2 regions of the Stenotrophomonas sp. YJH_SMC_64 genome follow, and region 2 is predicted to be linked to the other one. Evidence: predicted binding sites of a transcription regulator. Region 2 holds the regulator's gene; the other holds the start of a gene.
The links. The regulator FliA, encoded in region 2, starts transcription of late flagellar genes. The targets are predictions, from matches to a motif close to TAAAGTTTNNCNNNCNNNGGCCGATAA.
Positions count from the first base shown of each region.

Region 1: AC5P9L_RS04205 (methyl-accepting chemotaxis protein) is a predicted target of FliA. The motif match lies at 1,226-1,252, and genes of this name have one in related genera.

Region 1 covers NZ_JCAFUN010000003.1:202,512-213,141, forward strand. Annotated here, with positions in the region: partial or broken gene AC5P9L_RS04195 (S41 family peptidase) at 1-169, shown strand, start outside; gene AC5P9L_RS04200 (NAD-dependent epimerase/dehydratase family protein) at 268-1,161, shown strand; gene AC5P9L_RS04205 (methyl-accepting chemotaxis protein) at 1,371-3,902, shown strand; gene AC5P9L_RS04210 (DUF2628 domain-containing protein) at 3,980-4,366, opposite strand; gene AC5P9L_RS04215 (hypothetical protein) at 4,583-4,756, shown strand; gene AC5P9L_RS04220 (TonB-dependent receptor domain-containing protein) at 4,817-6,862, opposite strand; gene mdoH (glucans biosynthesis glucosyltransferase MdoH) at 7,358-9,283, shown strand; gene AC5P9L_RS04230 (alpha/beta hydrolase) at 9,334-9,993, shown strand; gene AC5P9L_RS04235 (sensor histidine kinase) at 9,997-10,630, shown strand, end outside.
Region 2 covers NZ_JCAFUN010000021.1:7,016-17,645, reverse strand. Annotated here, with positions in the region: gene flhB (flagellar biosynthesis protein FlhB) at 1-159, shown strand, start outside; gene flhA (flagellar biosynthesis protein FlhA) at 204-2,264, shown strand; gene flhF (flagellar biosynthesis GTPase FlhF) at 2,410-4,032, shown strand; gene AC5P9L_RS19645 (MinD/ParA family ATP-binding protein) at 4,019-4,906, shown strand; gene AC5P9L_RS19640 (RNA polymerase sigma factor FliA) at 4,903-5,646, shown strand; gene cheY (chemotaxis response regulator CheY) at 5,704-6,096, shown strand; gene AC5P9L_RS19630 (protein phosphatase CheZ) at 6,096-6,701, shown strand; gene AC5P9L_RS19625 (chemotaxis protein CheA) at 6,704-8,533, shown strand; gene AC5P9L_RS19620 (flagellar motor protein) at 8,635-9,375, shown strand; gene motD (flagellar motor protein MotD) at 9,377-10,393, shown strand; gene AC5P9L_RS19610 (ParA family protein) at 10,398-10,630, shown strand, end outside.

The DNA of each region.
Region 1 (10,630 bases), on a different contig from region 2:
TGTGCTGCTGCCCGATGGCTATCAGATAAACGTTCCGGACCGGCAACCGATCAAACTGCGCACCGGTGGCAACTGCTAACGGACCGGTGTCGCGCCCCACGCGGCAGGCGGCAACGATCCACTCTCCATCGCGCGTCAACTGCTGGCTCCGCCGAAGTCGTCAGGATGAACGCACAGTTGCGCGGTCGTCCTATCGCAGATGTTCCGTTGCATGCCTAGAATCGAAGCATCCCGGTAGTTCCCGGGCGCTTCGAGTGAATGGACTCAATGAAGATTTTGTTGACCGGCAGTTCCGGGCGGATCGGGCGCGCGATCTTCGGCGCGCTGGCGGCTGCCCATGAAGTGGTGGGTCTGGACCGCAGTCCGTTTGCCACCACGCGCATCATTGCCGATGTCACCGATCATCAAGCCGTCGTGCGCGCGGTGCAGGGCGTCGACGCGGTCATCCATACCGCGGCCCTGCATGCGCCACACGTCGGCCTGGTACCGGACGCGGTGTTCCAGCAGATCAACGTGGACGCGACTGCGCACCTGCTGCAGGCGGCGCGAGAGGCAGGCGCGCGGCGGTTCGTGTTGACCAGTACCACCGCGCTGTACGGCCACGCGGTGGTGGCAGGGGGATGCCGCTGGATCGATGAGGATACCGAGCCGCTGCCGCGAACGATCTACCACCGCAGCAAGCTGCAGGCCGAGGCCCTGGCTGAAGCTGCCGCCGCACCGGACTTCGGGGTGCGCGTGCTGCGGATGGGGCGCTGCTTCCCGGAACCGCCGGAACGGATGGCGATGTTCCGGTTGCATCGTGGGATCGACGCCCGTGACGTGGCCAGTGCCCATGCCGCGCTGCTGCTGGATGAGGGGCCGGCCTTCGCCCGCTACATCGCCTGCGCCGCGACCCCGTTCCGGCGCGAGGATTGCCTGGAACTGGCCTCCCAGCCGCGCAATGTACTGGCCCGGCGCGTACCGCAGCTGCTGGCCGAGTTCGAGCGCCGCGGCTGGCCATTGCCGCTGAGCGTCGACCGCGTCTACGACAGCGCCCGCATCCGCAGGGAGCTGGGGTGGCAGCCGCGTTTCGGGCCGGACGCCGTGCTGCAGCAGTACGCCGCAGGCAGCATCGAGGTGTTGCCACGCGCGGAGTGGATCAAGGATCGGGTGGCCGAATAGGGGAAGCGGGGACGGATCCCTGTCCCGTCCCTGAGTGGATTCAGGAATGTGTAGGCCGGTCGCCTCAACCTCGTTGGCAGGCGGCCGCTAACCCGGTGCGCTTCCTGCGCCGGGCGGGTCCCGGCGGCCGGTGGCCTGCGCGACGGATCGCGCGCCTGCGCGGTGCCCTCCCGGTGCCGGTCGTCCTGAACTGCCTTGCGGACCCCTCCATGCCTTCTTCCCGTTCCGCCGCTGCCCGCCGCCCGGGCAGCATCGCCCACAAGCTGATGCTGGGCACCGCCGTCATCGCGCTGCTGTGCTTCGGCCTGACGGCGTTCCTGATCTATCGCCAGGCCAGTGCCAGCCTGATCGATGCCTCGCGCCAGACCATGACCAGCGAGGCCAACGCTGAAGCGCGCCAGGTCGCCGCCGATCTGGGCACGGCGTTTGCCAGCAACGATGCCATGGTCGAAGCCGTGCTCGCCCAGCGTGCGCGGGGTGACGTGCCCGATCGCGCCAGCCTGGCTGCCGTGCTGGGCGAGCAGCTGCGCACCCACCCGGAGTGGCTGGGCAAGAGCACCATGTGGGAGGCCGATGCCTTCGATGGCAAGGATGCCGAGTTCGCCAATACCGCGATGCACGATGCCAGCGGCCGCTACATGAGCTACTGGGCCTGGCATGACGGCAAGCCGCAGCAGTCGACCATGACCGACTACACCGAAGCCGCCGACGGCTCGGCCGACTGGTATGTGGTACCCAGCCGCGACAAGCTGCCCAAGGTCAGCGAGCCCTATGCCTACGACATCGCCGGCCAGCAGGTGCTGATGAGCACGTTGAGCTCGCCGATCGTCGAAAACGGTACCTTCCTCGGCGTGTTCACCGTCGACTTCTCGCTGGCGGCGCTGCAGAAGCACCTGGCGACGCTGACGCCGATGGGCGCAGGCCGCGTCGAGCTGCTTTCGCCCAACGGCGTGGTGCTGGCCTCGGCGAATGCCGCCGAGATCGGCAAGCCGCGCACCGACGCATTGACCCGCAGCATGCTGGCCGACATCGCCGCCGACCGCCGGTTCGAAGCCTTCACGCCCGATGCAGCCGGCAACGTGCGCGTCTACGTGCCGCTACGCGTGGGCAATGCCCCGCAGCGCTTCGCGCTGGGCGTGGTGATGCCGCACGCGGTGATCGTGGCCGAGGCGCGCCAGCTGCTGTGGTTGACGCTGCTGGTGGGCGTGGTGGCCGCGCTGACGCTGAGTGCCGGCGTCTATGTGCTGCTGCGCCGCCTGGCGATCCGCCCGTTGGCCGAAGCGGTGCGGGTGGCGGGTGACGTCGCCGCCGGCAAGCTCGACAGCACCTTGCCTGCGCGCAGCAACGATGAAGTGGGCCGCCTGCTGGACGCGATGCAGGGCATGCGCGGGCAGCTGCAGGCGGTGATGGCGGCGCAGGCGGAAATGGCGCGCCGCCACGATGCTGGCGAGCTGAGCTACCGCATGGACGCCACTGCCTTCCCCGGCGAGTACGGCCGCATGGTGGCCGACAGCAACCAGCTGGTGGCTTCCAGCAATGCGGTCACCCAGCGCCTGGTCGAGGTGATGCAGCGTTACGCGGTGGGTGACCTCAGCGTGGACATGGAAGCGCTGCCGGGCGAGAAGGCGGTGTTCACCGCAGCGATGGCCACCACCAAGAGCAACCTGGCCGCGATCAACGAGCAGATCCAGCAGCTGGCCGCCGCCGCGGCGGCCGGCGACTTCGCTGTACGCGGTGATGCCCAGCGCTTCGACCACGATTTCCGCCGCATGGTGGAGACCCTCAACATCATGATGCAGGTCAGCGATCACAACCTGGCTGAGCTTTCGACGCTGCTTCGCGCGATTGCCGCCGGCGACCTCAGCGCACGCATGCGCGGTGATTTCCATGGCGTGTTCGCGGTGATGCGCGACGATGCCAACAGCACCGTGCAGCAGTTGACCCAGATCGTCGGCCAGATCCAGCAGTCGGCCGCCAGCATCCGCCTGGCGGCGGGTGAGATCGCTGCGGGCAACAGCGATCTCTCGCGTCGTACCGAGCAGCAGGCCGCCAACCTCGAAGAAACCGCCGCCTCGATGGAGGAGCTGACCTCCACCGTGCGCCAGAACGCCGACCACGCGCTGCAGGCCAATACCCTGGCAGGATCCGCCGCTGACGTTGCCAGCGAGGGCGGGGAAGTGGTCAACCAGGTGGTGCAGACCATGGAGCAGATCGAGGCCTCCTCGCAGCGCATCGCCGAGATCATTTCGGTGATCGACGGCATCGCCTTCCAGACCAACATCCTGGCGTTGAATGCGGCGGTGGAAGCGGCGCGGGCCGGTGAGCAGGGCCGCGGCTTCGCGGTGGTCGCCAGCGAAGTGCGCGCGCTGGCGCAACGCTCGGCGGGCGCAGCGAAGGAGATCAAGGAACTGATCGACGCATCCGTGGCGCAGGTCGGTGCCGGTGCGCAGCTGGTGCACGGTGCGGGCCGTACCATGCAGGCCATCGTCGGCCAGGTGGGGCGCGTCAACGAGATCATGGCCGAGATCTCGGCTGCGTCGCGCGAACAGTCCGCCGGCATCGAGCAGGTCAACCAGACCGTGGTGCAGATGGATGAGACCACCCAGCAGAATGCCGCGCTGGTGGAGGAAGCCAGCGCCGCGGCGCGGGCTATGGAGGAGCAGGCCGAGCAGCTGGCCGTGGCGGTCTCGCGCTTCCGCCTGCAGGCCGAACCGGAGGCCATGGCCCGCCGCGCGGCCTGATCCCGGAAACGAAGACGCCCGGCGGGGGCCGGGCGTCGGTTGCATCCTTGCCGCGCATCCTGCGCAGGTCTGATGGCTCAGAACATTCCTTCAAACGGGTTCCAGCTGGTACGTCCTTCCACCTTCTCCAGGTAGTAGCTGTAGTTGGTGCTGGAGGCGACCAGCAGGTTCATGGCGATGAACAGCATGCGCCCGACGACGTCCGGAAGGAACATGGTGATGATGGCCAGCGCGATGTTGATGCCGATCACCACCAGTGCCTTGCGCCACATGCCAAGAATCAGCAGGTAGATGGCACCGAAGAACAACGCGAAGAAGTTCAGGTTGATCTTCAGGCGGTCACCAAAGGACAGCGCCTTCCAGGCCTGCTTGAAGCCGGGGTTCTTGGGGGCGCCGTGCTGGCGGAAGAAGTTGAAGCGGAACTGCCACTTCGGGCTGAACTGGGACAGGTCAGTGGTATTCATTGGGGGAGACATCCCTGTGAGAAAACGTTTTCATGATAGGACAAGTCCTATTCAGGATCCAAGCGTCACCGTCAAAAATGTGACGCCTGCCTTGTTCCGGCTGCTGCGGCAGGGGCGCGCACCGTCACCCGCCCGCCTTGTTTTTAGGATAGGGTGCGCAGTTCCGCTGCCGCACCAGCTGAATCCGTGCGGCGGCGGGATGTCCATGGAGGTTGCATGACCACACCTGCTACACCGGAAAACGCACCGGGACCGGTGCTCCTGCCGACACCTGAAGTGGTGCAGGCACAACAGCTGCTCGCACGCCAGCAACTGGCGGTGGCGATGGACCGTGCACGCACGGCGGCTACGCAGAGCGCGGCGCCCGCCGCCGCATTGGAAAGCGAGTAATCCGCAACACCGCCGATCGCGCTGGCCCGTCGCCAGCGCGATCGCGGCGGACGCTCTTGGTCAGAACCGCGCGGTCATGCTGAGGAAGTAGCTGCGCCCGGCCACGAAGTAATCGGTGGAGCCTTCCGCATACAGCTTCTTGTCGGCCGGGTTGCTGACGCCGCCACGCAGGGTCAGTACCTCATTGACGTTCCAGGCGGCGGTCAGGTCATACAGCGTGTAGGCCTTGAGGAAGGTCGTCGCCGTGCCGGCCTGCCTGCCGGTGTACTGCGCCGACAGGCTGCTGGAAAACACCGCGTCGGGCGTCCAGTCCAGCGACGAATAGCCCGAGAATTCGGGGGTATCGATCAGGTTGCGGCCGGTGGTCAGGTTCCTGGCTTCCTTCATCCATGTCGCCGAGGTGCGCCAGCGCCAGTGCTCGCCGAAGCGGACATTGAAGCTGCCTTCCATGCCGCTGGTGCGTGCGCGCTGCACGTTGCTCATCCGCGTCCACCAGATGCCGTTGAACCTGCCCAGCGGTGCGTACTCGATCTTGTTCCTGAAGTCGGTGTGGAAGTAGGTCAGGCCGGCATCGACCAGATCGTTGTCGAAGCTGATGCCGATTTCGCGGTTGGTGCTGGTTTCCGGGTCCAGGTCCGGGTTGCCGGCCATGTAGCAGCCGCCGCGGGTATAGCCCAGCGGAATCAGCGAGGTGCAGCCACGGCCACCGGACTGGGTGGCGGCGCTGGCGGAGTTCTCGGTCAGGCTGGGGGCGCGGAAGCCCTTGGAAACGCCACCGCGGATGGTCCATTGCTCGGCCGGATGCCAGACCAGGTAGGCGCGCGGGCTGACGTGGCCACCGAACGTCTCATGGTGGTCCAGGCGCGCGCCCAGGGTCAGTGCCAGGGTGCGGTGCAGCTTCACTTCGTCTTCGACGAACAGGGCCCAGGTATCCACTTCCAGATCGGAGCCGCTGACGGCATTGCCGGCATAGTCGATCGGCGCGCGGCCGATGGTGTCGGTGTTGGTCAGCTCCTGGCGCTTCCACTGGCCGCCCACGGCGAACTGGTGTTCAACGCCGAGGGTGAACGGCGTGGTCAGGCTGCCCTCGATGATCGTATCGGTGGCTTCGGAACGGCCGGTAGCACCGATGTCGTTCCTGTACTCGGTCCAGTACGCACTGATCTTCGAATTGCCGAAGCTCCACTTGCCATCGTGGTTGAGCGCCAGCGAGCTGCGCTTGAGTTCGCTGGCACCCCAGGCGCCTTCATCCTGCTTTTCCAGCGAAGCGTCGATGAAGGCCTGCTGCACGCCATGGCCGGCTTCGAGCGACAGTTCCTGCGCGTCGCTCAGTTTCCACTGCAGCAGCGCATCGACATTGCGGTCCTTCTCGCCTGCATACGCGTTGCCGTAGACACCACCATTGGAGCGATCCGAATCGCGGCGCATGCTGTTGGCACCGATGCGCAGGCCGAAGCGCTCGCCGAGCGGGCCGGAGAACGTCGCGCCGATCTGCTGGGTGTCGCCGCGCTTGCCGTCGCCCGGGCGGGTATAGCTGTGGGTGGCGCTGCCGCTCCAGTCATCACCGATGCGCCGGGTGATGATGTTGATCACGCCGCCCATGGCGTCGGAGCCATACAGCGACGACATCGGTCCGCGCACCACTTCGATGCGCTCGATCTGGTCGGGCGAGATCCAGTTCAGGTCCTGGCGGCCCAGGTCCGGCCGGTAGTTGGTCGAGGCCGAGCTGCCCATGCGCTTGCCGTCCACCAGCACCAGCGTGTAGTTCGACGGCATGCCGCGCAGCTTGATCTTGGACTGCTCGCCAACCGCACTGAGGCCACCGGTCACGCCGGGCACGCGGCTGAGCAGGGTGGCCAGGTCGTGCACCGGCTGGCGCGCGATGTCCTCGCGGCTGATCACGCTGATGCTGGCCGGCGCATCCTTGATCCATTGCTGGTTGCCCGAGGCGGTGACCACCACGGTATCCAGGTCCTTGGTGGAGGCATCGGCGCTGGCCTCTGCAGCGGCCACGCCGGGCAGGGCCAGCAGGCAGGCGGTGGCCAGGGCACTGGCCAGGCGGGTGCGCGGCAGGCGCGCGGAACGGGAGCGGAACGGCTGGGACATGACGGCTTCCATCGAATGAGGGGGGACCGGATGGAAGCAGCGGGCACACGCAGACAAGCAGGCAGGCCCCCTTCCATGGGTCGTAGGGCGCACGGTTCGGGCCGGCGCAGCTGGGTGGGTCTCGGCCGTACGGAAGACGGCGACCTGCCTGGTTAATGAAATGATAACCGTTCGCGTTTGTTACGATCCAGTACCCGGTGCCACGAAGCGACATTCCGCTGCGCGGTCCGCCATCGCCTGCTGTTTGCTGAATGGGGATAAATCCCGGCGTAGACCTTCGCACTCGGCTTACATCCGGCGCCCTAGACTGGGCCGCATTTTCGATTCCGCCCCGTTGGAGATCGTGTGGGTTCCGGTAGTGACAGACAGCGACTGTGCGGCCAAGGGCCGGTACAGCCAGGACAAGTGCGGGCGCCGGGAAGGCGCGCCGGGAACCTTCGCGCATGCAGCCCGGCCGGGACGGCCGGCCATGCCGATCGTGGGGAGTAAGCGGTGATGGGGGGTCAAACCATCCACGCGGAAGCGGATGCGCCCCGGCTCGACGCCGGCTGGGCGCTGCTGCCGGCCGAATCTCCGCTGCCGATGCCCGAACAGACCCTGCGCGAAGGCAAGCTGAAGGTCCGTCGGCACCGTACCTCGCCACGCCTGATCGGCCTGCGCCGGTTCTACATCTTCGGCGGCACCCTGGCCATGACCGCCATCGCCACCCGCATGATGTGGCGGGTGCTGTCGGCCAATGGCATCAGCGTGCTGGAAGCCTGCCTGCTGGTGCTGTTCGTCGGCCTGTTTGCCTGGATCGCGCTGTCCTTCGCCAGCGCCGTGGCCGGCTTCCTGACCGCCGTGTTCGACCGTGGCTATCGCCTTGGCATCGACCCGGACAAGCCGCTGCCGACCGTGCACAGCCGCACCGCGCTGCTGATGCCGACCTACAACGAGGATCCGCGCCGACTGCTGGCGGGCCTGCAGGCGATCTACGAGTCGGTGGCCGCCACCGGCCAGCTCGAACGCTTCGACTTCTTCGTGCTCAGCGATACCCGGCGCGAGGACATCGCACGCGCCGAGGAGCAGGTATTCGCCGAACTGCGCGAGCGCGTGCCGGACGGCCAGACGCGGCTGTTCTACCGCCGCCGTGGCGACAACAGCGGGCGCAAGGCCGGCAACATCGCCGACTGGGTGCGCCGCTTCGGTGGCGCTTACCCGCAGATGCTGATCCTGGACGCCGACAGCCTGATGACCGGCGACAGCATCGTGCGCCTGGTGGCCGGCATGGAACACAACGCCGATGTCGGCCTGATCCAGACCCTGCCCTCGGTGATCGGTGGCCGCACCCTGTTCGCACGCATGCAGCAGTTCGGCGGTCGCGTGTACGGCCCGGTGATTGCCCGTGGCGTGGCCTGGTGGCATGGCGCCGAGAGCAACTACTGGGGCCACAACGCCATCATCCGCACCCGTGCCTTCGCCGACCACGCCGGCTTGCCAGCGCTGCCGGGGCGCAAGCCGTTCGGCGGCCACGTGCTCAGCCACGATTTCGTCGAAGCGGCGCTGATGCGCCGTGGCGGCTGGGCCGCGCACATGGTGCCGTACCTGGGGGGCAGCTACGAAGAAGGCCCGCCGACCCTGACCGACCTGCTGGTGCGCGACCGTCGCTGGTGCCAGGGCAACCTGCAGCACGGCAAGGTGGTCGGCAGCCGTGGCCTGCACTGGATCAGCCGCACTCACATGCTGATCGGCATCGGCCATTACTTCACCGCGCCGATGTGGGCGATGCTGATGCTGATCGGCATTGCGATCCCGCTGTTCCAGGAAGGCATCGATTTCAACGCCCTGCTGCACCTGTCACCCAGCGTGTACTGGCGGGCCCAGGACGAGGAGCAGGTGGTGCGCCTGTTCGCCGCCACCATGGCGGTGCTGCTGCTGCCCAAGGTGCTGGGCTATCTGGCGATGCTGCTGGACCCTGTCGACCGCCGCGGTTGCGGCGGTGCGATCCGTGCGTTCGTGTCGATGCTGGTGGAGACCGTGCTGGCCGCACTGATGGCACCGGTGGTGATGTACGTGCAGTCGCGCGGCGTGGCCGAAGTGCTGTCCGGCCGCGATTCCGGCTGGGACGCACAGCAGCGTGACGATGGTGGCATCTCGTGGATGGCCTTGATCCGTGGCTACGGCGGGCTGGGTGTGTTTGGTGCGTTCATGGGTGTGCTGGCGTGGGCGGTGTCGCCGTCGCTGGCAGCCTGGATGGCGCCGGTGGTGATCGGCATGGTGCTGGCCGTTCCGGTGGTGGCGCTGACCTCCTCGCGCGGCCCGGGTGCCTTCCTGCATCGCCTCGGCCTGCTCGACATCCCCGAAGAGAACATTCCGCCACCGGTGCTGGTGCGCGCCGCGCAGCTGCGCCGGGAAGCCGCCGAGCAACCGCCGCTGTACTGATGGCCCTGCACCAGCGGCATAATGCGGCTCGAACTTGAAGGAGCCGCATCATGCTGCAAACGGTGGAACAGGAAACCGGCGCCTCGCCACAGTGGTCGGTAATCTGGCTGCACGGGCTTGGCGCCGACGGCCACGACTTCGCGCCGATCGTGCCGGAACTGGTGCGTCCGCACTGGCCGGCGCTGCGCTTCGTGTTCCCGCACGCACCGGTGCGGCCGATCACGATCAACAACGGCGTGCCGATGCGCGGCTGGTACGACATCGTCGGAATGGACTTCCGGTCGCGTGCCGACATGGCCGGCGTGCAGGAGTCGGTGCTGCAGCTGGACGCGCTGATCGCACGTGAGATCGAGCGCGGCGTCGCGCCGGAGAAGATCTTCCTGGCCGGCTTCTCGCAGGGCGGGGCGATCATCCTCACCGCTGCACTGTCGCGCACCGCGCCACTGGCCGGCCTGATCGCACTGTCCACTTACCTGCCGGAAGCCGAGAGCGCCAGGCGCGTTGACGGTGCGGTGCAGGTGCCGGCGTTCATGGCCCATGGCAGCAGCGACCCGGTGATTCCGCAGGCGGTGGCCGTACACAGCGCGCAGGCCCTGCAGGCGCTGGGCCTGGAGGTGGAGTGGCACAGCTATCCGATGGCCCACCAGGTCTGCGCCGAAGAGATCCAGGCGCTGGGTGACTGGCTGCAGGAACGGTTGGGCGCTGCCTGAGCCATGCCCCCGGCCAGCACATCGCCGTGGATGCCGGAACTGTGCCGCCTGCCGCGGCTGGCGGCGATGCTCGGCCTGGCCCAGCTGGTGGTGGTGGTGCTGGCGCTGGCGCCCGATGGCAGCCGCCACTGGACCTTCGGCGAGCTGCTGTCGGCCAGCGGCTTCGCGCTGTGGCTGGCGCTGGCGGTGACCGCCAGCCTGTGCCTCCTGCGGCAGGCTCTGTCGAGGCTGCCGCCGGTGCTGGGCGCTGTCGCGGCGATCGTGCTGGCGACCCTGATCGCGGTGGTCTGTGCCGGCATCGTGCATGCACTGTACGCGGTACTGGGCGACAACTTCGCCCGCGGCATCAGCTTCTGGCGCTTCACCCTGGGCAGTGCGGCAACCACGGCACTGATCGCCGCGCTTGCCCTGCGCTACTTCTATGTGAGCGATCGCTGGGCCGCGCAGGTGCAGGCCAACGCGCGTGCCCAGGCCGACGCGCTGCAGGCGCGGATCCGGCCGCACTTCCTGTTCAACAGCATGAACCTGATTGCCAGCCTGCTGCATCGCGATCCGGCGGTGGCCGAACGCGCGGTGCTGGATCTGTCCGATCTGTTCCGTGCTGCCCTGGGCGCGGGCGAGGGCGACTCCACCCTGC
Region 2 (10,630 bases):
CGGGAAGGCCAACTCGGAAAGGAAATCCCCGTGAGACTGTATTCGGCCGTCGCCCAGGTCCTGTCCTACGTCTACCAGCTGCGCGCCTGGCGCACTGGCCCGATGCCGGACGCCCCGCACATCCAGGTGGATGAATTCGGCAAGGGGGGCCGCCCGTGAGCGCCCAGCCCTCCGCCGGCTTCAACACCCGCCGTGCCCTGGAAATGATCCGCCAGGGCCTTGGCGCGCCGCTGATCGTGCTGGCCCTGCTGGCCATGGTCGTGGTGCCGCTGGCCGCGCCGGTGCTCGATGCGCTGTTCACCTTCAACATCGCCATCTCGCTGATGGTGCTGCTGGCGGTGGTCTACGTGAAGCGCCCGCTGGACTTCACCATCTTCCCGATCGTGCTGCTGATCACCACCATGCTGCGGCTGGCGCTGAACGTGGCCTCCACCCGCGTGATCCTGCTCAACGGCCAGAACGGCCACGACGCCGCCGGCAAGGTCATCGCCGCCTTCGGCGAATTCGTGATCGGCGGCAACTATGCGGTCGGCATCGTGGTGTTCGCGATCCTGACCATCATCAACTTCGTGGTCATCACCAAGGGCGCCGGCCGCGTTTCGGAAGTGACCGCGCGCTTCATCCTCGACGCGATGCCCGGCAAGCAGATGGCGATCGACGCCGACCTCAACGCCGGTTTGCTGACGCGTGAAGAAGCCAAGCTGCGCCGCGAGGAAGTGCGCGAGGAAGCCGACTTCTACGGCGCGATGGACGGCGCCAGCAAGTTCATCCGCGGTGACGCCATCGCCGGCATCCTGATCCTGTTCATCAACATGCTCGGCGGCCTGGCCGTGGGCGTGTTGCAGCATGGCATGCCGTTCGGCGAAGCCGCTGCCACCTACACCCTGCTGTCCATCGGTGACGGCCTGGTGGCGCAGCTGCCGGCCCTGCTGGTCTCCAGCGCGGTGGCGATGCTGGTGACCCGCGCCTCGCGCTCGCAGGACATGGCCCAGGCGATGACCGGCCAGGTGTTCGGCCAGTACCGCGCGCTGGCGATCACCGCCGGCATCATCGGCGTGGTCGGCCTGGTGCCGGGCATGCCCAACGTCGCTTTCCTGACGCTGGCCGCTATCCTCGGCTTCATCGCCTGGAAGGTCTACCGCAAGGGCAAGGCCGCAGCCACCGACCCGGCAGCCGCCGGCAATGACGCGGCCGCACTCAACGCACTCGGCCGCCCGGCGGCACCTGCGCCGACCGCCGAACTGAGCTGGGACGAGCTGAGCCCGGTCGATCCGCTGGGCCTTGAGGTCGGCTACCGGCTGATCCCGCTGGTGGACAGCAACCAGGGCGGCGAACTGATGGCGCGCATCAAGGGCGTGCGCCGCAAGCTGACCCAGGACGTCGGCTTCCTGATTCCCTCGGTGCACATCCGCGACAACCTGGAACTGCCGGCCAACGGCTACCGCGTGCTGGTGCATGGCGTGCCAGTGGCCACCGCCGAGATCCACCCGGACCGCGAACTGGCGCTGGACCCGGGCAGCGCGCTGGGCACCCTGGAGGGCATTGCCGGCAAGGATCCCGCGTTCGGCCTGGATGCCACCTGGATCCAGCCGCACCAGCGTGCCCAGGCTGAAACGCTGGGCTACACCGTGGTCGACCCGGCCACCGTGGTGGCCACCCACCTCTCGCACCTGATCCGCGAACATGCGCCGGAACTGCTCGGCCACGAGGAAGTGCAGCACCTGCTGGCCAACCTGGCCAAGAGCGCGCCCAAGCTCGTCGAAGATCTGACGCCGAAGGCGCTGCCGCTGTCGGCAGTGGTGCGCGTGCTGCAGAACCTGCTGGTCGAGCGCATCCCGATCCGACAGCTGCGCAAGATCGCCGAAGCGCTGGTCGAACACGCGCCCAGCAGCCAGGACCCGGCGGTGCTGACCGCTGCCGTGCGCACCGCGCTGGGCCGCTTCATCGTGCAGGAGATCGCCGGAATGTCGGCGGAGCTGCCGGTGTTCACCCTCAACCCGCAATTGGAACGTGTCTTGCAGGAGTCCACGCAGGGCAACGGCGCCGCGCTGGAACCCGGACTCGCAGAGCGACTGCACCAGAGCCTGGCCGAATGTGTCAGCAAGCAGGAAGCGCGAAACGAGCCGGCGGTCGTGCTGGTACCGGGCCCGGTGCGCGCCGCGCTGGCGCGCCTGGTCCGCCACAGCGTTCCGTCGTTGTCGGTCCTGGCCTACAGCGAGGTGCCGGAGGACAAGCGCCTGAAGCTGGTCGGAACGATCAGCTGACGCCGCCCACCGATGCGCCAGAAAACAGACACCACCTTCGAACCAACGCAACAGACAGATACCAAGGGGAACCCGCACCGTGCAGACCACCGACCACCCGAGTTCTCCGACCGCCACCCCGCCGTCTTCGTCCCGTGACCACAGCATGAAAATCAAACGATTCGTCGCCGCCGACATGCGCTCCGCCATGAACCTGGTGCGCAAGGAACATGGTCCTGACGCCGTGATCCTGTCCAACCGCCGGATCGAGGAAGGCGTCGAGATCGTCGCCGCGGCCAACTACGACGAGAGCGCCGTGCAGCGTGCACTGGAAGCCTCGCGCCGTGATGTCGCACCGCCGCCGGCACCCAAGCCGCGCACCGCTGCTGACGCGGTGATCGCCGCGGTCACCCGCCGCCGCAGCGCTGCCCCGGCGCCGGAGCCGGTGGCCGCCACCACCTCGGCCGTGGCCGCCCTCGCCCGTGCGGCCGTGGGTGCCACCGGCCGCACCTTGGACAGCGCCGACGAGATCGTGCCGACCCGCGGCAGCACCGGCTTCGCAGCCACCCTGGCGCGCGCCGCCGTCAACGAACCGGCGCTGCCCGAACAGATCTTCGCCCCGTTCGCCGAGGCCATCGTCGCACCGGGCCCGGCCGTCACCGCGCCGGCCAACCGCGCCCGCTTCCAGATCGACCCGCCGCACGACACGCATCACGAAAGCGTGCCCCCCGCCGTGCAGCCGCCGCCGCTGCCGGGCGCTGCCATGGCCGATGTCCAGCCTGACATCGCCGCCAGCGAAACGGCAGCGCTCGAAGCCGCCGGCGAAGCCAGCCCGGCCCCCATGCTGGCCCCGGCACCGACGCTGACCGTGGTTGCCCAGGACGACGCCGAGATCCGCCAGCTGCGCCAGGAAGTGGCCGGCATGCGCCAGGTGATCGAGCGCGAGATGAACCGCTTCACCGACGAGCGCCTGCGTGGCAGCCCGGTGCGCGCCACCGCGCTGGACCTGATGGACGAGTACGGTTTCGACGCCGGGCTGGCCCGCGACGTGGCCATGCAGATCCCGCTGGAGACCGAAGCCCATCGTGGCCGCGGCCTGATGCTGGGGCTGATCTCGCGCAAGCTGCCGATCGCCCCGGTCGACCCGCTGGAAGAAGGCGGCGTGATCGCCCTGGTCGGCCCGACCGGCGCCGGCAAGACCACCACCATCGCCAAGCTGGCCTCGCGCTTCGCCGAGAAGCATGCGCCGCGCGACGTGGCCCTGGTGACCACCGACACCACCCGCATCGGCGCCCGCGAGCAGCTGTACGGCTACGGCCGCCAGCTCGGCATCGCGGTGCACGAGGCCAACAGCGGCACCGACCTGGACCAGCTGCTGGAACGCCTGAAGGACTACAAGCTGGTGCTGATCGACACCGCCGGGCTGGGCCCGCGCGACCGCGCGCTGGCCGCGCAGCTGCAGTGGCTGCGCGCCGCCCGCCAGGTACGCACCCTGCTGGTGCTGCCGGCCAACACCAGCTTCGGCGACATGGACGAGGTGGTCCGCCGCTTCGGCGCCGCCAACCTGCAGGGCCTGGTGTTGAGCAAGCTGGACGAGACGGGCCGCTTCGGCAACGCCCTGTCAGTGGCCGTGGACCACGCCCTGCCGATCACCTGGGTGACCGATGGCCAGGACGTTCCGGACGACCTGCACCGGGCCAGTGCAGCCAATCTTGTACTTCGCCTTGAAGATTTGCGCCGAGCGGCCGATATACCCTGCAACCCGGAGTTGAACCATGCCGTCGCGTGAGTACGCCAAGCTGACCAAGACCTTCCCGCTGTCGGCCACCCGCAGCGAGCCGCTCGGCCCTGTGCGCACCATTGCCGTCACTGGCGGCAAGGGCGGCGTGGGCAAGACGAATGTGTCCGCCAACCTGGCGGTGGCACTGGCCGGGATGGGCAAGCGCACGCTGCTGCTGGACGCCGACCTGGGCCTGGCCAACATCGACGTGATCCTGGGGCTGAACCCGACCTTCACGCTGGCCGACCTGGTCGCCGGCCGCTGCTCGCTGGACGACGTCATCGTCGAAGGCCCGAACGGCGTGCTGGTGGTGCCGGCCGCGTCCGGCCGCCGGCACATGGCCGAGCTGGCCCCGGCCGAGCACGTCGGCCTGGTCAACGTGTTCTCCGAGCTGGAACGCGAACTGGACATCATGGTGGTGGACACCGCCGCAGGCATCACCGACGGCGTGCTGACCTTCTGCCAGGCCGCGCAGGACACCGTGGTGGTGGTCTGTGACGAGCCGGCCTCGATCACCGACGCCTACGCGCTGATCAAGGTGCTGTCGCGCGAACGCGGCGTGGACCGCATCCAGGTAGTGGCCAACATGGTGCGCGACCCCAACGAGGGCCGCGTGCTGTACGAAAAGCTGACCCGCGTCTGCGAGAAGTTCCTCGCCGATGTCTCGCTGAACTACCTGGGCTGCGTGCCGCAGGACGACTGGCTGCGCCTGTCGGTGCAGCGCCAGCAGCCGGTGGTGAAGGCCTACCCGTCCAGCCCGGCCGCGCTGGCGATCACCGAGATCGCGCGTCGCACCGCACGCTGGCAGGCGCCGACCGAACCGCGTGGCGGCGTCGAGTTCTTCCTCGAGCGCATCCTCAAGCAGCGCGGGGTGGCCGCATGAAAGGCGCAGCCCAGTACAGGGAAGTCCAGCGCTCGGCGGCCAACGAGGTCATCGCCCAGCATTCGGACCTGGTGCGGCGCATCGCCCACCACCTGGCCGCGCGGTTGCCGGCCAGCGTTGAAGTGGACGACCTGATCCAGGCCGGCATGATGGGCCTGATAGAAGCGTCGCGCAGCTACGACGCCGACCAGGGCGCCTCGTTCGAGACCTATGCCTCGATCCGCATCCGCGGTTCGATGATCGACGAGATCCGCCGTGGCGACTGGGTGCCGCGCTCCGTGCACCGCCGTGCACGCGATGCCGCCGCCACCATCCGCCGCCTGGAACAGAGCAGCGGCCGCGCCGCCAGCGCCACCGAAGTGGCCGCCGCGATGGAGATGCCGCTGCCCGAATACCTGCGGTTGATGGAAGACGCCGCACGTGGCCAGGTGCTGAGCCTGGAGTCGCGCATCGAGGACCAGGGCGAGCTGGACACCGTCGCCCAGGGCGGCCCGACCCCGCAGCAGGTGCTGGAGCGTGGTGAGTTCGGCCGCGAGCTGGGCAAGGCCATCGGCCACCTGCCCGAGCGCGAACAGCTGGTGCTCTCGCTCTACTACGAGCAGGAACTGAACCTGAAGGAGATCGGCGCGGTGCTCGGCGTGAGCGAGTCGCGGGTCTGCCAGATCCACGGCCAGGCGGTGCTGCGCCTGCGTGGCCGGCTCAAGATTTTCGAGGCGGCGGACGCCGGCCTGGAAGAATGAACATGCCCGAGGCGGCTGCCCCCGGCCGCCCGGAATGAACAACAAAGGAACTCTGCTTTGAACAAGAACATGCGCATCCTGATCGTCGATGACTTCTCGACCATGCGTCGGATCGTCAAGAACCTGCTGGGCGATCTGGGCTTCACCAATACCGCCGAAGCCGAGGACGGGCATGCCGCGCTGTCGCTGCTGCAGAGCCAGCCGTTCGATTTCGTGGTCACCGACTGGAACATGCCGGTGATGACCGGCATCGAGCTGCTGAAGGCGATCCGTGCCGATGCCAAGCTGAAGACACTGCCAGTGCTGATGGTCACCGCCGAAGCCAAGCGCGAACAGATCATCGAAGCCGCCCAGAACGGCGTGAACGGCTACATCATCAAGCCGTTCACTGCGCAGACGCTGGAAGAGAAGCTCGGCAAGATCTTCGAACGCCTGGCGGCCAGCGCCTGATGGATACCACGGTCGACAAGAGCGCCCTCTCCCTGCGCCTGCAGGAAGCCCTGGACGCACTCGAGTCCGGTGACGAGGCCGCCTGGCGGCAGCGCATCGACGGACTGGTCGCGCTGCGTACGCAGCCGATGATGAGCGGCCTCTCGCGGCTGGCCCGCGAGCTGGGGCAGGCACTGGGTGAGCTGCCGACCGTGCCCAGCGAGGCCGGTGAGCTGGACGACGCCTGCGCACGCCTGGACCACGTGGTGGCCATGACCGAACAGGCCACGCACCGCACCCTGGACCTGGCCGAGGAATGCCGCAGCCTGACCGAACAGCTGCGCGCTGAAGGCCTGCAGCCTGGCCAGGACGCGCAGCTCGAGCGCATCCGCCACAACCTGACCGAGATCGCCCTGACCCAGAGCTACCAGGACCTGACCGGGCAGATCATCCGTCGCGTGGTCGGCATCGTCCGCCGCGTGCACGAGGGCTTCGGCGCACTCGGCCTGCCGCCGGAACAGCATCGCACCGACCCGGAACTGGCCGGGCCGGCACTGAAGGGACTGGACCGCCACGCGGTCTCGCAGAACGACGCCGACGACCTGTTGTCGGATCTGGGGCTGTAAGCATGAGCGCGGTATCCGACGACATCACTGCCGATTTCATCATCGAGGCACAGGAAATCCTGGATCGCCTGGGCGAACAGCTGGTGTCGCTGGAGCAGGCACCGCAGGACACCGAGCAGCTCAACGCGGTGTTCCGTGGATACCACACGCTCAAGGGCGGTGCCGGCTTCCTTGGCGTCACTGCGATGGTCGAGCTGTGCCACGCCGCTGAAGAGGCCCTGGGCATCGCGCGTGCCGGGCAGGCGGTGCTGCAGGCCCACCACTTCGACGCCGCCCAGCAATCGCTGGACTACCTGCAGTCGATGCTGGACGCCGTGTCCTCCGGCACCGAGCCAGGCTATGCGCCGCCGGACCTGATCGCGCAGTTCGACATGAACGGTGGCACTGCCGCGCCGGTCGCTGCGGCCGCCCCTGCGGCAGCTGGCAGCGACCTGATCACCGACGACGAATTCGAGGCCCTGCTCGACCAGCTGCATGGCGGCAACGCACCGACCGCGGTCGCGCCGGCCAGGAAGGCCGACGACGGCCTGATCAGCGAAGACGAGTTCGAAGCGCTGCTGGACCAGCTGCACGGCGGCGCTGCGCCAGGCGCGAAGCCTGCTGCCACCGTCGCGGCAGCACCTGCCGCTGCAACGCGCCCGGCGCCCGTACCGGCGCCCGTCGCCAAGCCGGCGGCCAAGCCGATGGCCGAGGCCGAGCACACCGTGCGCGTGGACACCAAGCGCCTGGATGCGATCGTCAACCTGATCGGCGAACTGGTGCTTTCCCGCAACCGCCTGAAGACCCTGCGTGCACGCCTGCGCGACGAGGAGCTGGACCGCGCCGTATCGACGCTGGACATCGCCACTGCCCGCCTGCAGTCGGCGGTGATGCGTACCCGCATGCAGCCGGTGGGCAAGGTGTTCTCGCGCTTCCCCAAGGTCGCCCGCGACGTCGCCCGCTCGCTGAAGAAGGAAGTGGACCTGGAGCTGGTCGGCGCCGAGACCGAACTCGACCGCAACCTGGTCGAAGCACTGGCCGATCCGCTGGTGCACCTGGTCCGCAACGCCATCGACCATGGCGTGGAAATGCCCGACCTGCGCGAAGCACAAGGCAAGCCCCGGATGGGCCATGTACGCCTCTCAGCGCAGCAGGAAGGCGACTACGTCAGCATCGAGGTGCAGGACGATGGCGCCGGCATCGACCCGGAGAAGCTGCGCGCGAAGGCGCGTGAGAAAGGCCTGATCGATCCGGAAGCCGCTGCCCGCCTGAGCAGCGAGGAGTGCCTGCACCTGGTGTTCCTGCCGGGCTTCTCGACCAAGCAGCAGGTCACCGACATCTCCGGCCGTGGCGTCGGCATGGACGTGGTGCAGTCGCGCATCCGCGAACTGAGCGGCCAGATCCAGATCCAGTCGGAACTGGGTCGTGGCAGCCGCTTCCTGATCCGCGTGCCGCTCACCCTCGCGATCCTGCCGACCCTGCTGGTGCAGGCCGGCGAGGACGTCTACGCGCTACCGCTGGCACGCGTGATGGAAGTGCTGCACGCGCCGCGCACCTCGCTGGGCTGGTTCGATGGCCGCGCCGTGCTTGATCGCCGCTCGCACACCCTGCCGCTGGTCGACCTGCGCCAGTGGCTGGATGTGACGCCGGCCGCGTCAACCCTGCTGACCATCGTGGTGCTGCAGGCCGGGGAAGCGCGCTTCGGCCTGGTCGTGGACCAGGTGCGCGGGCGCGAGGAAGTGGTCATCAAGCCACTGCCAAAAGCCCTGCGCGGCCTGCGCGGTTATGCCGGTGCAACGTTGATCGGCGATGGTCGCATGGCACTGATCCTGGACGTGGACGGCATACGCTGAACGCCGCCGGGCAAGGCCCGGCGACCCGAAAACTGTGACTACCGTCTGTACGCATTCTCCCGGTGTCTCAAGTCCCATTCATACAAGCCGATACCGGAACCATGGATAGACTCAGCCTCATTGGACTCTTTCTCGCCCTGGCCTCGCTGGTCGGCGGCAGCATCCTCAAGGGCGCCGGACTGGCGTCGTTGTGGTCGCCTGCGGCGTTCGTGATCGTCATCGTCGGTACCGTTGCCGCGATCCTGCTTCACACCTCGCCGGCGGTGTTCAAGCATGCGTTCAAGATCGTGCGCTGGGTCGTGCGCCCGCCGCACAGCGATCGCCGCGAACTGATCCAGCAGATCGTCGAGTGGAGCAACATCGCCCGCCGCCAGGGCCTGCTGGGCCTGGAATCGCAGGTGGAAGCGCAGCAGGACCCGTTCCTGCGCAAGGGCCTGCAGCTGCTGGTGGACGGCGTTGAACCCGAATCGATGCGTCACATGCTGGAGATCGAACTGGGCAGCCAGGAGCACCAGGACCAGGCCGGCGCCAAGGTCTTCGAAGCGATGGGCATCTACGCGCCCACGCTCGGCATCATCGGTGCCGTGCTCGGCCTGATCGCGGTGATGAAGAACCTGGCCGACCCGAGCAAACTCGGCCACGGCATCGCCGCCGCGTTCACCGCCACCATCTACGGCATCGCCTCGGCCAACCTGCTGTTCCTGCCGATCGCCGCCAAGCTCAAGAGCGTGATCTCGCACAACACCCGCGACCGCGAAATGGTCATTGAAGGCCTGATTTCGATCGCCCAGGGCGAGAACCCGCGCAACATCGAAACCAACCTCTCCGGCTTCCTGCACTGACATGGCCCGCCGCAAGCACCACGAAGAGCACGCCAACCATGAAGCATGGGCGATCCCCTATGCCGACCTGATGACGTTGCTGCTCGCCTTCTTCGTGGTCATGTACGCGATCTCCTCGGTCAACGAGGGCAAGTACCGGATCATGGCCGACGCGCTCACCGATGCCTTCGGCGGCGCACCGCGCACCATCAACCCGGTGCAGGTGGGTAACAAGCAGGTGCAGGGTGGCGGCTGGGACAGCCCCTCGGTGATCAAGTCCGGCACCAAGATCGGCCCCTCCGCGCCCGCGCCGTCGCACGACCCGACCCTGCTGCCGTCGATGGCCTCGCAGATGCGCATGCCGGTCTCCGTGCACAACCAGGAACAGATCGCCCGTGCCGAGCGCCAGCTCAACAGCATCGCCGACCGCCTCACCGCGGCACTGGCGCCGCTGATCGACCGCGGCATGATCAGCGTGCGCCGCACCGAGTTGTGGATCGAAGTGGAGATCAACAGCGACATCCTGTTCCCCACCGGCTCGGCCGCGCTGGACGTGCATGCACGGCAGACGCTGGCCAGCCTGGCCGAGGTGCTGCGCGACGTGCCCAACAGCGTGCGCGTGGAAGGCCATACCGACAACGTGCCGATCGCCACCGCCACCTTCCCTTCGAACTGGGAACTGTCGGCCGGACGCGCCGCCAGCGTGGTGCACCTGTTCGCGGACCAGGGCGTGCAGCCATCACGGCTGGCGATGGTTGGCTATGGCCAGTTCCGTCCGCGCGAAGAGAACGACAGCGCGCAGGGGCGCAACCGCAACCGCCGGGTGATGGTCATCATCCTGGCCGACACCTCGCATTCGGTGGATCCGCTTGGCCAGCGCCTCAACGCGGCCACCGGCGCCGTCGACGACAGCACCACCGAACAGGCCGCCGCAACTCCGGCTACCGCCCCCACCTCCCCCATCGCACCGGTGAAGTTGCCGCCGGTGCCGGCTGGCAGCCGCGTCGGCGCCGCCGTTCCCCCGGCAATGAAGGAGTAAACCGATGCGCATCTGGGCAGTCGCCAACCAGAAGGGCGGAGTCGGCAAGACCACCACCACCCTCGCCCTCGGCCGCGGCCTGGCCGCGCTTGGCCATCGCGTGCTGCTGATCGACCTCGATCCGCATGCCTCGCTCAGCCGCGCCTTCGGCGTGCCGGTGGATCCGCCACCGGCGGGCGTGCTGGAACTGTTCGGCGCCCCGCCGGCCGATCTTTCCAGCCTGTGCCATGCCAGCAG